2 regions of the Planococcus sp. VCh962 genome follow, and region 1 is predicted to be linked to the other one. Evidence: predicted binding sites of a transcription regulator. Region 1 holds the regulator's gene; the other holds the start of a gene.
What was found. The regulator LexA, encoded in region 1, represses DNA repair genes until DNA is damaged. The targets are predictions, from matches to a motif close to CGAACATATGTTCG.

Region 1 (4,183 bases):
GTGGAAGAAGCAACTGAACAACTGAACAACAGCGGACAATTGGAAGAAATCCAATCGTATGTAGAAAATGATCCTGAACTTGCTGGCTATATCGAAGAAGCAAAAGCGGCTGACGAAAGTTCCTTGCCATTCAACTCAACCGGACAGGCAACACGGGTATTGATCCAAAAAGTAGGAGTTACAGAATTAAAAAATATCCAGAGTGGTGTCCAAAACGGAACGATGTCTCATCAGGAAGCCATTCAAAAACTGGAACAGGATTTGACGGAAGAAGAGATGCTGGCATTGAAAGTCATCGCTTATAAACAAATATACGGTCAACAATAATATTGAGTTGTGGTAAACTAAAGGGAGCTTACAGAGGAGGTCAGTGAATGAAAACATTTCAAGTGGAATTCTATTTTGACCAAGGGAATACGATAGTCCTTTCTGTACAGGCCACGGATAAAGAGGCTGCTTTAGGGAAAATCCCTTCAAACGGAACTTATGACGTAACAGATGAAGCCAGCGGTAAAATTTATCGCATCACGATTAATCTTGTCAAGTATATCGTGGTCAACCAATCTTGATAAAAACAAGCATCGCTCAAGCAGCGCATGCTTTTTTTATACTTAAAATAAGAGATTTTTCCGACAAGGGGATGGGCATGAATGGAATTCAAAGGAGCCAGTGCGTATGATCAGAAAGATTTTTTAAATCAATTTCTGGCAAGAAGAAACCGGGAAGAAAGTCCGAATAATGCCATTGAAAGGCCAATCGTCATAGAATTGCTGGGAAAGGTGAAAGGCAGGAATCTACTGGATCTTGGATGCGGAGAAGGCAGCTTCGGTAAAGAGCTGTTATTGGCTGGAGCGGATCATTACACGGGTGTAGAAGGTTCGGATCAGATGGCTTGGCTGGCAAAAAATGAACTGAAAGGCACCAAAAGCGTCATTCTGCAAGAAACGATGGAAACTTATGCGTTTCCCCACAATGAATTTGATATAGTTATGTCCCGCTTTGCCATTCACTATGTTGCCGATATCCAAGAGCTGTTTAAAAAAGTGCATCAGGCGTTAAAAGATAACGGCAAATTTGTCTTCAGCGTTCAGCATCCTTTGACAACTTCTTCTTTTATCAGCAAAAAAGAAGGCGAAAAAAGAGGGAATTGGATTGTGGATGATTATTTTAATTCCGGCGAACGTAAAGAGCCATGGATGGATAAAATCGTCGTAAAACATCATCGAACCACCGAACAATATTTTAATGCCTTAGCGGAGGCAGGCTTTAAGATTGAGTCCTTGCGTGAAGGGGAACCTAAACGGGAAAATTTCAGCAGTGAAGCAGAGTACCGGAGGCGCAAAAGAATTCCGGTTATGCTGGCATTTTCTTGTGTTAAATAACTTGCATATTAATTGGAAAAACAAGCAATGGAATTTACGACGAACTCAAAATAAAAAAACGCTGAGAAGAAATTCTCAGCGTTTTTTTTATAGGATTTGGCGATAGACGCCAACCACTTTGCCCAGAATAGAAACTTGATCGACGATAATCGGATCCATCGAAGAATTTTCAGGCTGCAAGCGGAAGTAATTATCTTCTTTGAAAAAGCGTTTCACTGTTGCTTCATCATCTGCAGTCATCGCAACGACAATATCTCCGTTGTTAGCTGTCTGCTGCTGTTTAACTACAACGTAGTCACCGTTTAAAATACCAGCTTCAATCATACTTTCACCCATGATTTCAAGCATGAAAATATGGTCATCCTCGGTACCGTATGTCTGAGGCAGCGGGAAGTACTCTTCCACATTTTCGATGGCGGTAATCGGCAGCCCTGCAGTAACTTTCCCGATCAACGGAACATGCAACACTGGATTTCTTTCAATTAGCGCATCTTCTGTGCTAATGATTTCAATGGCTCTCGGTTTAGTCGGGTCACGGCGGATCAGTCCTTTGCTTTCCAACCGGGCCAGATGGCCGTGGACAGTCGAACTGGAGGCCAGGCCAACTGCTTCTCCGATTTCACGAACGGAAGGCGGATAACCTTTAGCACGAACTTCATCTTTTATAAAAGTCAAAATATCTTCTTGGCGTTTCGATACTTTTTTCAACAGTTTCACCTCTTTTTAGTTGTTCAGTATGTTTTTCTACCCATAGTATACCAACTTGGGATATGAAATGCAAACATAGGTTCGAATTTATTTGTTGACAAAAACACTTGTTCGCATTAATATAAGAACATACATTCCGAACACATATTCTTAGGAGGCGGTTCACATGACAATCATTCGAAAAAACTCTTATTTTACAGCATTATTTACGCTTATTCTTATATTCTCCATTTTTTCGGTAATCACCCATAACAATGAAAAAACACAAGTAAGCCACGTCCAAATTGAAGAAGGCGATACTCTGTGGACTTTGGCTGAATCATTCAGTGGAGACACTCCCCATCAGCAATGGATCGATGAAATTATGAAGGAAAACGGATTGACTACTGCCAAAATCGTTGCCGGCCAATCACTTAAGATTCCGAGTGACCAACTCAAATACACCCCAGATGAAACCATCAAGCTGGCAGGTGATGCAGAATGAAAAAAACTGCGTTAATTTATTGCCGCGTCAGCACCACGAAAGATACACAGGAAACTTCGCTCGAGAGACAGGAAGAAGAGCTGCTAAAATTTGCATTTGAACAAGGCTATATTGTGGACCAAATATTTTCTGATCAGCATAGCGGCTATGAAATGGACCGAGAAGGCTTGTTGGAAATGCTTAACTGCATCAAGACGGAAAAAGTAGATGCTGTTTTTATCCAGGATGAAACGCGTCTTGGACGAGGGCATGCCCGCATCGCGCTTTTGCATGTCATGAAAAAATACGGCGTGGAAGTCTACACTTTATCTGACCAAGGACCGATTGCCTTGAATGATATGGATGATATGGTGCTGGAAATTTTAGCGATCGTAGAGGAATACCAGCGAAAAATACATAACGCCAAAATTAAACGAGGCATGAAACGTGCTGTTGAAAACGGCTATAAACCCGAAAAGAATCTAAAAGGGAAAGGCAATCCGGAAGGAAGGGAGCGCCTTGATTTGCCGATTGACCAAATCGTCAGCTTAAAGGAAAACGGACTGACCTTCCATGAAATCGCCGTTACGCTGCAAGGATTTGGCTACCAGGCAAGCAAAGCGACTGTCCATCGCCGTTATAAAGAATTCGAACAAATGAAACAGGGCTAATATATTGCAGAAAACCATCTTCTTTTGTACGATATGTAAGAAGAAAGGTGGGGTTTGATGTTATCACCAGATAAATTAAATCGAATTAATGAATTATCACGAAAATCTAAAAAAGCGGGCTTGTCTATAGAAGAAGCAAAAGAACAATCTTTACTTCGTCAAGAGTATTTGCAGACATTCCGGAAAACGATGCGCGGAACCATTGAAAACGTAAAAGTGATCGATCCGAATGGCGACGATGTAACTCCAGAAAAAATCAAGAATATCCGGGAGAATAAGTATTTAAATTAATACTTATTCTCTTTTTCGTTGTATTCTTTTCTATTGTTGACTACACTAGTAAGGGATGAAATTTTGTTCTAGAGAGGATGTTTTTTTATGTCAAACCATGCAGATCAACTTGCAGTGACTACGATTCGCACACTTTCCATTGATGCTATCGAGAAAGCTAATTCCGGGCATCCTGGATTGCCTATGGGAGCTGCTCCTATGGCTTATACATTATGGACGAAACATATGCACCATAATCCGAAAAACCCTAAATGGTTCAACCGTGACCGTTTTGTCTTGTCGGCTGGACACGGTTCAATGCTTTTATATAGCTTGCTTCATTTGAGCGGTTACGGCCTTACATTGGATGAAATCAAAAACTTCCGCCAATGGGATTCGAAAACTCCAGGACACCCTGAATACGGCCACACAGAAGGCGTGGAAGCAACCACAGGTCCTCTTGGCCAAGGAATTGGTATGGCGGTTGGAATGGCAATGGCAGAACGCCATTTAGCGGCTACATACAACAAAGAAAACTTGAATGTTGTAGACCATCACACATTCGCTTTATGCGGAGATGGCGACTTGATGGAAGGCGTTGCAGGTGAAGCTATTTCACTGGCTGGCCATTTGAAGTTAAATAAATTGGTAGTACTTTATGACAGCAATGACATCTCATTAGACGGCGA
Region 2 (4,183 bases), 690 kb from region 1:
GTCACGAAAGTAGGCTGCAGTGATTTGACAAAGTTGGAGCAGTGGGGGAAGCAATATGGCTTGAAAGCCGAGTGGATGGATTTGCGCGGGGACTATCCCCATTTTGATTTGTTCGGTGACCGCCAGCGCCGGATCTTGGCAGCTGAAGGCATGATCGAGCAGTTAAACCGCTTTGATCTACACTAAAGGAATAAGGTACTTACCAGACTGCCGGCAGAAGTAAAGGTGCCGGCAGTTTTTTTTCGTGGAGCTGGCCAAGATCCCGGCAATTGACGGCCTTACGATTCCAGGAAATTCTCAATATACTCTTGTAATTCTGCTTTGATGTCTTCCAAGGACTCATCAAGCAGCTCTCCTATGCCTTGGCTGAGCGGGAAATTCTGATTGACTGGAAAACCGAAAAAATAGCGTTCACACGTCCAGATCGGGATGGTTTGCAAGTCGATCAACTCTTCGTTTTCATCACTAATGCTAACGACAAGAGAAGAACGATAGTCTGGCTGGAAAGGATCGTACCCATCTTTTTCGACGCCGGCATCCAGAATCATATAGTTTTGCAGGAATGCCGGCTGGTAACGGAGAAGCCATTTTTCAAGATACCTCTGCAATTCCGTTTCAATATGCTCAATCTGTCTTTTCAATTCGTCCGTAAATTCTTTTTGTGGAATTCGCATTCGGGCTGCCTTCTTTCAAAAAGATTGATTTGTTCCAACTTCATTTAGAGTGAAACTGATTAGCTTTACTGAAGTAAACCGGAAAAGTCCCCCCATACCCTTAAACCAAGGCAGTGAATAGACAAAAAAACACTGCCGAAGCAGTGCGGGCCAATTTCGATATGAAGTGGTAAATGTGAATCATGCACTTTCTTTCTCATAAGAATAATCCAGTTCCTGCAAATCATCGTTGACCGTGACATGCAGATCGTGGCCATCAAAAAACCAGGCGTCACTTTGCTCGACGTAATAAGTCACTTCGTCCTGTTCAACCGCTGCCGCTGCCTCTCCAGGCTCGTCCTTGGTGACACCAAGCGAGAATCCGGGCTGAAGCTGGCTTGAGCCGCCATAGCGGACATAAAAACGGACCGCTTCTCCAGCTGTAACTTCCATTTCCTCTTGAAACCACTTGAATGCGTCTTGACTGATTTTGATCTTCACTCTATGCACGCCCTTTCCCTGACATTACCATTTGATTTTGGGTTCCGTACCTGCTTTAATTCGTGCAATGTTTGCCCGGTGGCGATAAATGATGAATGTCGCCAAGATGACGATGACCGCCAGGAATAAATAATCTCCTGTATAGATGGCGTATATGGTGGTATAAATAACAGCAACTACAGCCAAAATGATGGAAGAAAGCGACACCATCTTGGTGATTTTCAGCGTGATGAGCAGTGCAGCTACCGCCACTAAAAAGAGGGGCCATTGATAACCAAGCAGGATGCCGCCGGACGTTGCCACCGCTTTTCCGCCTTTGAATTTCGCGAAAACCGGGAACATATGGCCGACTACGGCAATGACACCGAAAACCAAGGGATGTATATTGGTATCCATATAAAGCGGAATCAATGTCGCTGCTGTCCCTTTCAGTATATCCAGTACGGTTACGACGATTCCGGCTTTGGCGCCCAATGTCCGGAACGTGTTGGTAGCGCCCAGGTTGCCGCTTCCTTTTGTCCGGATGTCCGTTTTGTAAAAAATTTTCCCAATCCACAAAGCGGAAGGAATTGAGCCGAGCAAATAAGCTAAAAGTACTGGAAGAAATGTATCCATTTTGAACTCCTTTGAACCATACTATTTATGCTTTCAGTTTAACACGAAGCGAGTTCTTTGGACAATATGTGTCTGTTTGTTCACCATACCAAAGGAAATCATGTATGATAGAATAAAAAGGACAGGTGATTCTTGTGAACAATCCAAGCCGTGAAGAAATCAAAAAAATCCTTGATTCTGCAAAAACAATCGCAGTTGTGGGGTTAAGCCCCAATCCGAACCGGACTTCCTATATGGTATCTGAAGCCATGCAAAAAGCCGGCTACCGCATTATCCCCGTGAATCCTGCAGCTGACGAAGTATTAGGTGAGAAGAGCTATGCTTCACTGACTGATATTCCACACCCTGTTGATATCGTCAATATCTTCAGACGCAGTGAATTTTTGCCGGAACTGGCAAAAGAATTCGTTCAAATCGACTGTCCGGTGTTTTGGACACAATTGAATGTTGTGGATGAAAATGTGTTTAACGACTTGAATGATGCCGGTTACACGGTCATCATGGACCGCTGCATCAAAGTGGAACACGCCATCCTAAAATAAGACCGTATGCGGTATGAAGGGCGCCCAGCGCTCTTTTTCTATGATTATTGACAGATGGACGCGTTAACAGTACGATTATAAGAAGAAGAAAGTACGAACAGATGTTTGTTGGAGGGAACTTAATGGCAAAAACAAAAAACACGGCATACAACGAAGAAGCGATTCAAGTACTCGAAGGCCTAGATGCCGTTAGAAAACGCCCGGGTATGTACATTGGCTCGACCGACACTAGAGGGCTTCACCATTTGGTCTATGAAATTGTCGATAACTCCGTCGATGAAGCGCTTGCCGGATTCGGTGACCGCATCACGGTCACGATCCATGAAAACAATAGCATCAGCGTCCGGGACTACGGCCGGGGCATGCCTACGGGAATGCACCGCAGCGGCAAGCCGACGCCTGAAGTCATCTTGACCGTGCTGCATGCCGGCGGCAAATTCGGGCAAGGCGGCTACAAGACAAGCGGCGGACTTCACGGAGTCGGCGCTTCTGTGGTCAACGCCTTATCCAAATTCCTGGAAGTGACCATTTTCCGCGACGGCAAAAAATACCGCCAGCGCTTTGAAAACGGCGGCAAGCCGGTCACGACGCTCGAAGAAATCGGTTCAACGAAAGAAAGCGGCACCATCATCCATTTCCTGCCGGATGATACGATTTTTTCGACCACCAAATACAATTATGAGACGCTCAGTGAACGTTTGCGGGAATCCGCGTTCCTGTTGAAAGGCTTGAAAATCGAGCTGATCGACAAACGGACTGATACGGAAGAAACGTTCTTTTTCGAAACGGGGATTGAGGCGTTCGCCGCATATTTGAACGAAGAAAAAGATGTGTTGCATCCAGTGGCCTATATCGAAGGGCAGCAAGACGAAATGGAAGTGGAATTCGCGTTCCAATTCAACGACGGCTATTCCGAGACGATTTTATCGTTCGTCAACAACGTCCGCACACGTGACGGCGGGACACACGAAACCGGTGCCAAAGCAGCCATGACGCGTGTATTCAACGATTATGCACGAAAAATCAACTTGCTGAAAGACAAAGACAAAAACTTGGAAGGCTCGGATATCCGCGAAGGATTGGCCGCAATCGTATCCGTCCGCATTCCGGAAGGGCTTTTGCAGTTTGAAGGCCAGACGAAAAGCAAGCTCGGCACCAGTGAAGCGAGAAGCATCGTCGATTCGGTCGTTTCCCAGAAACTGATGTACTTTATGGAAGAAAATGCGGAACTCAGTGCATCGCTGGTCCGCAAAGCCATCCGCGCATCCCAGGCACGATTGGCTGCCCGGAAAGCCCGTGAAGACGCGCGAAACGGCAAGAAACGGAAAAAATCGGACGTCTTGCTGTCCGGCAAATTGACGCCGGCGCAGTCCCGGAACGCTTCGAAAAACGAATTGTACCTGGTCGAGGGGGACTCGGCCGGCGGTTCGGCGAAGCAAGGGCGCGACCGCACCTTCCAGGCGATTTTGCCGCTCCGCGGGAAAGTCGTCAATACCGAAAAAGCGAAATTGGAAGACATCATGAAAAACGAGGAAATCTCGACGATCATCCACGCCATCGGCGGAGGGGTATCGGCTGATTTTTCCATCGATGACATTGCCTACAACAAAATCATCATCATGACCGATGCCGATACGGACGGCGCGCATATCCAAGTGCTGCTGCTGACGTTCTTCTACCGCTACATGAAGCCGCTGATTGAAGCGGGCAAGGTGTTTATCGCCCTGCCGCCGCTTTATAAAGTGTCCAAAGGCGTGGGCAAGAAAGAAGTCATCGATTACGCTTGGACTGAAGCGGATCTTGAAGCATCGACGAAAAAAGTCGGCAAAGGCTATATGCTGCAGCGCTATAAAGGGCTCGGGGAGATGAATG

Region 2: a site for LexA is predicted at 2,406-2,419, ahead of parE (DNA topoisomerase IV subunit B). Genes of this name have one in related genera too.

Annotation. Positions count from the first base shown of each region.
Region 1 is NZ_JBYLHS010000001.1:351,940-356,122, forward strand. It holds gene AC3AQ9_RS01795 (hypothetical protein) at 1-327, shown strand, start outside; gene AC3AQ9_RS01800 (hypothetical protein) at 375-569, shown strand; gene AC3AQ9_RS01805 (class I SAM-dependent DNA methyltransferase) at 651-1,382, shown strand; gene lexA (transcriptional repressor LexA) at 1,470-2,090, opposite strand; gene yneA (cell division suppressor protein YneA) at 2,257-2,574, shown strand; gene AC3AQ9_RS01820 (YneB family resolvase-like protein) at 2,571-3,224, shown strand; gene AC3AQ9_RS01825 (DUF896 domain-containing protein) at 3,282-3,515, shown strand; gene tkt (transketolase) at 3,603-4,183, shown strand, end outside.
Region 2 is NZ_JBYLHS010000001.1:1,046,547-1,050,729, reverse strand. It holds gene AC3AQ9_RS05330 (hypothetical protein) at 1-186, shown strand, start outside; gene AC3AQ9_RS05325 (hypothetical protein) at 279-674, opposite strand; gene AC3AQ9_RS05320 (HesB/YadR/YfhF family protein) at 855-1,154, opposite strand; gene plsY (glycerol-3-phosphate 1-O-acyltransferase PlsY) at 1,179-1,769, opposite strand; gene AC3AQ9_RS05310 (CoA-binding protein) at 1,904-2,311, shown strand; gene parE (DNA topoisomerase IV subunit B) at 2,434-4,183, shown strand, end outside.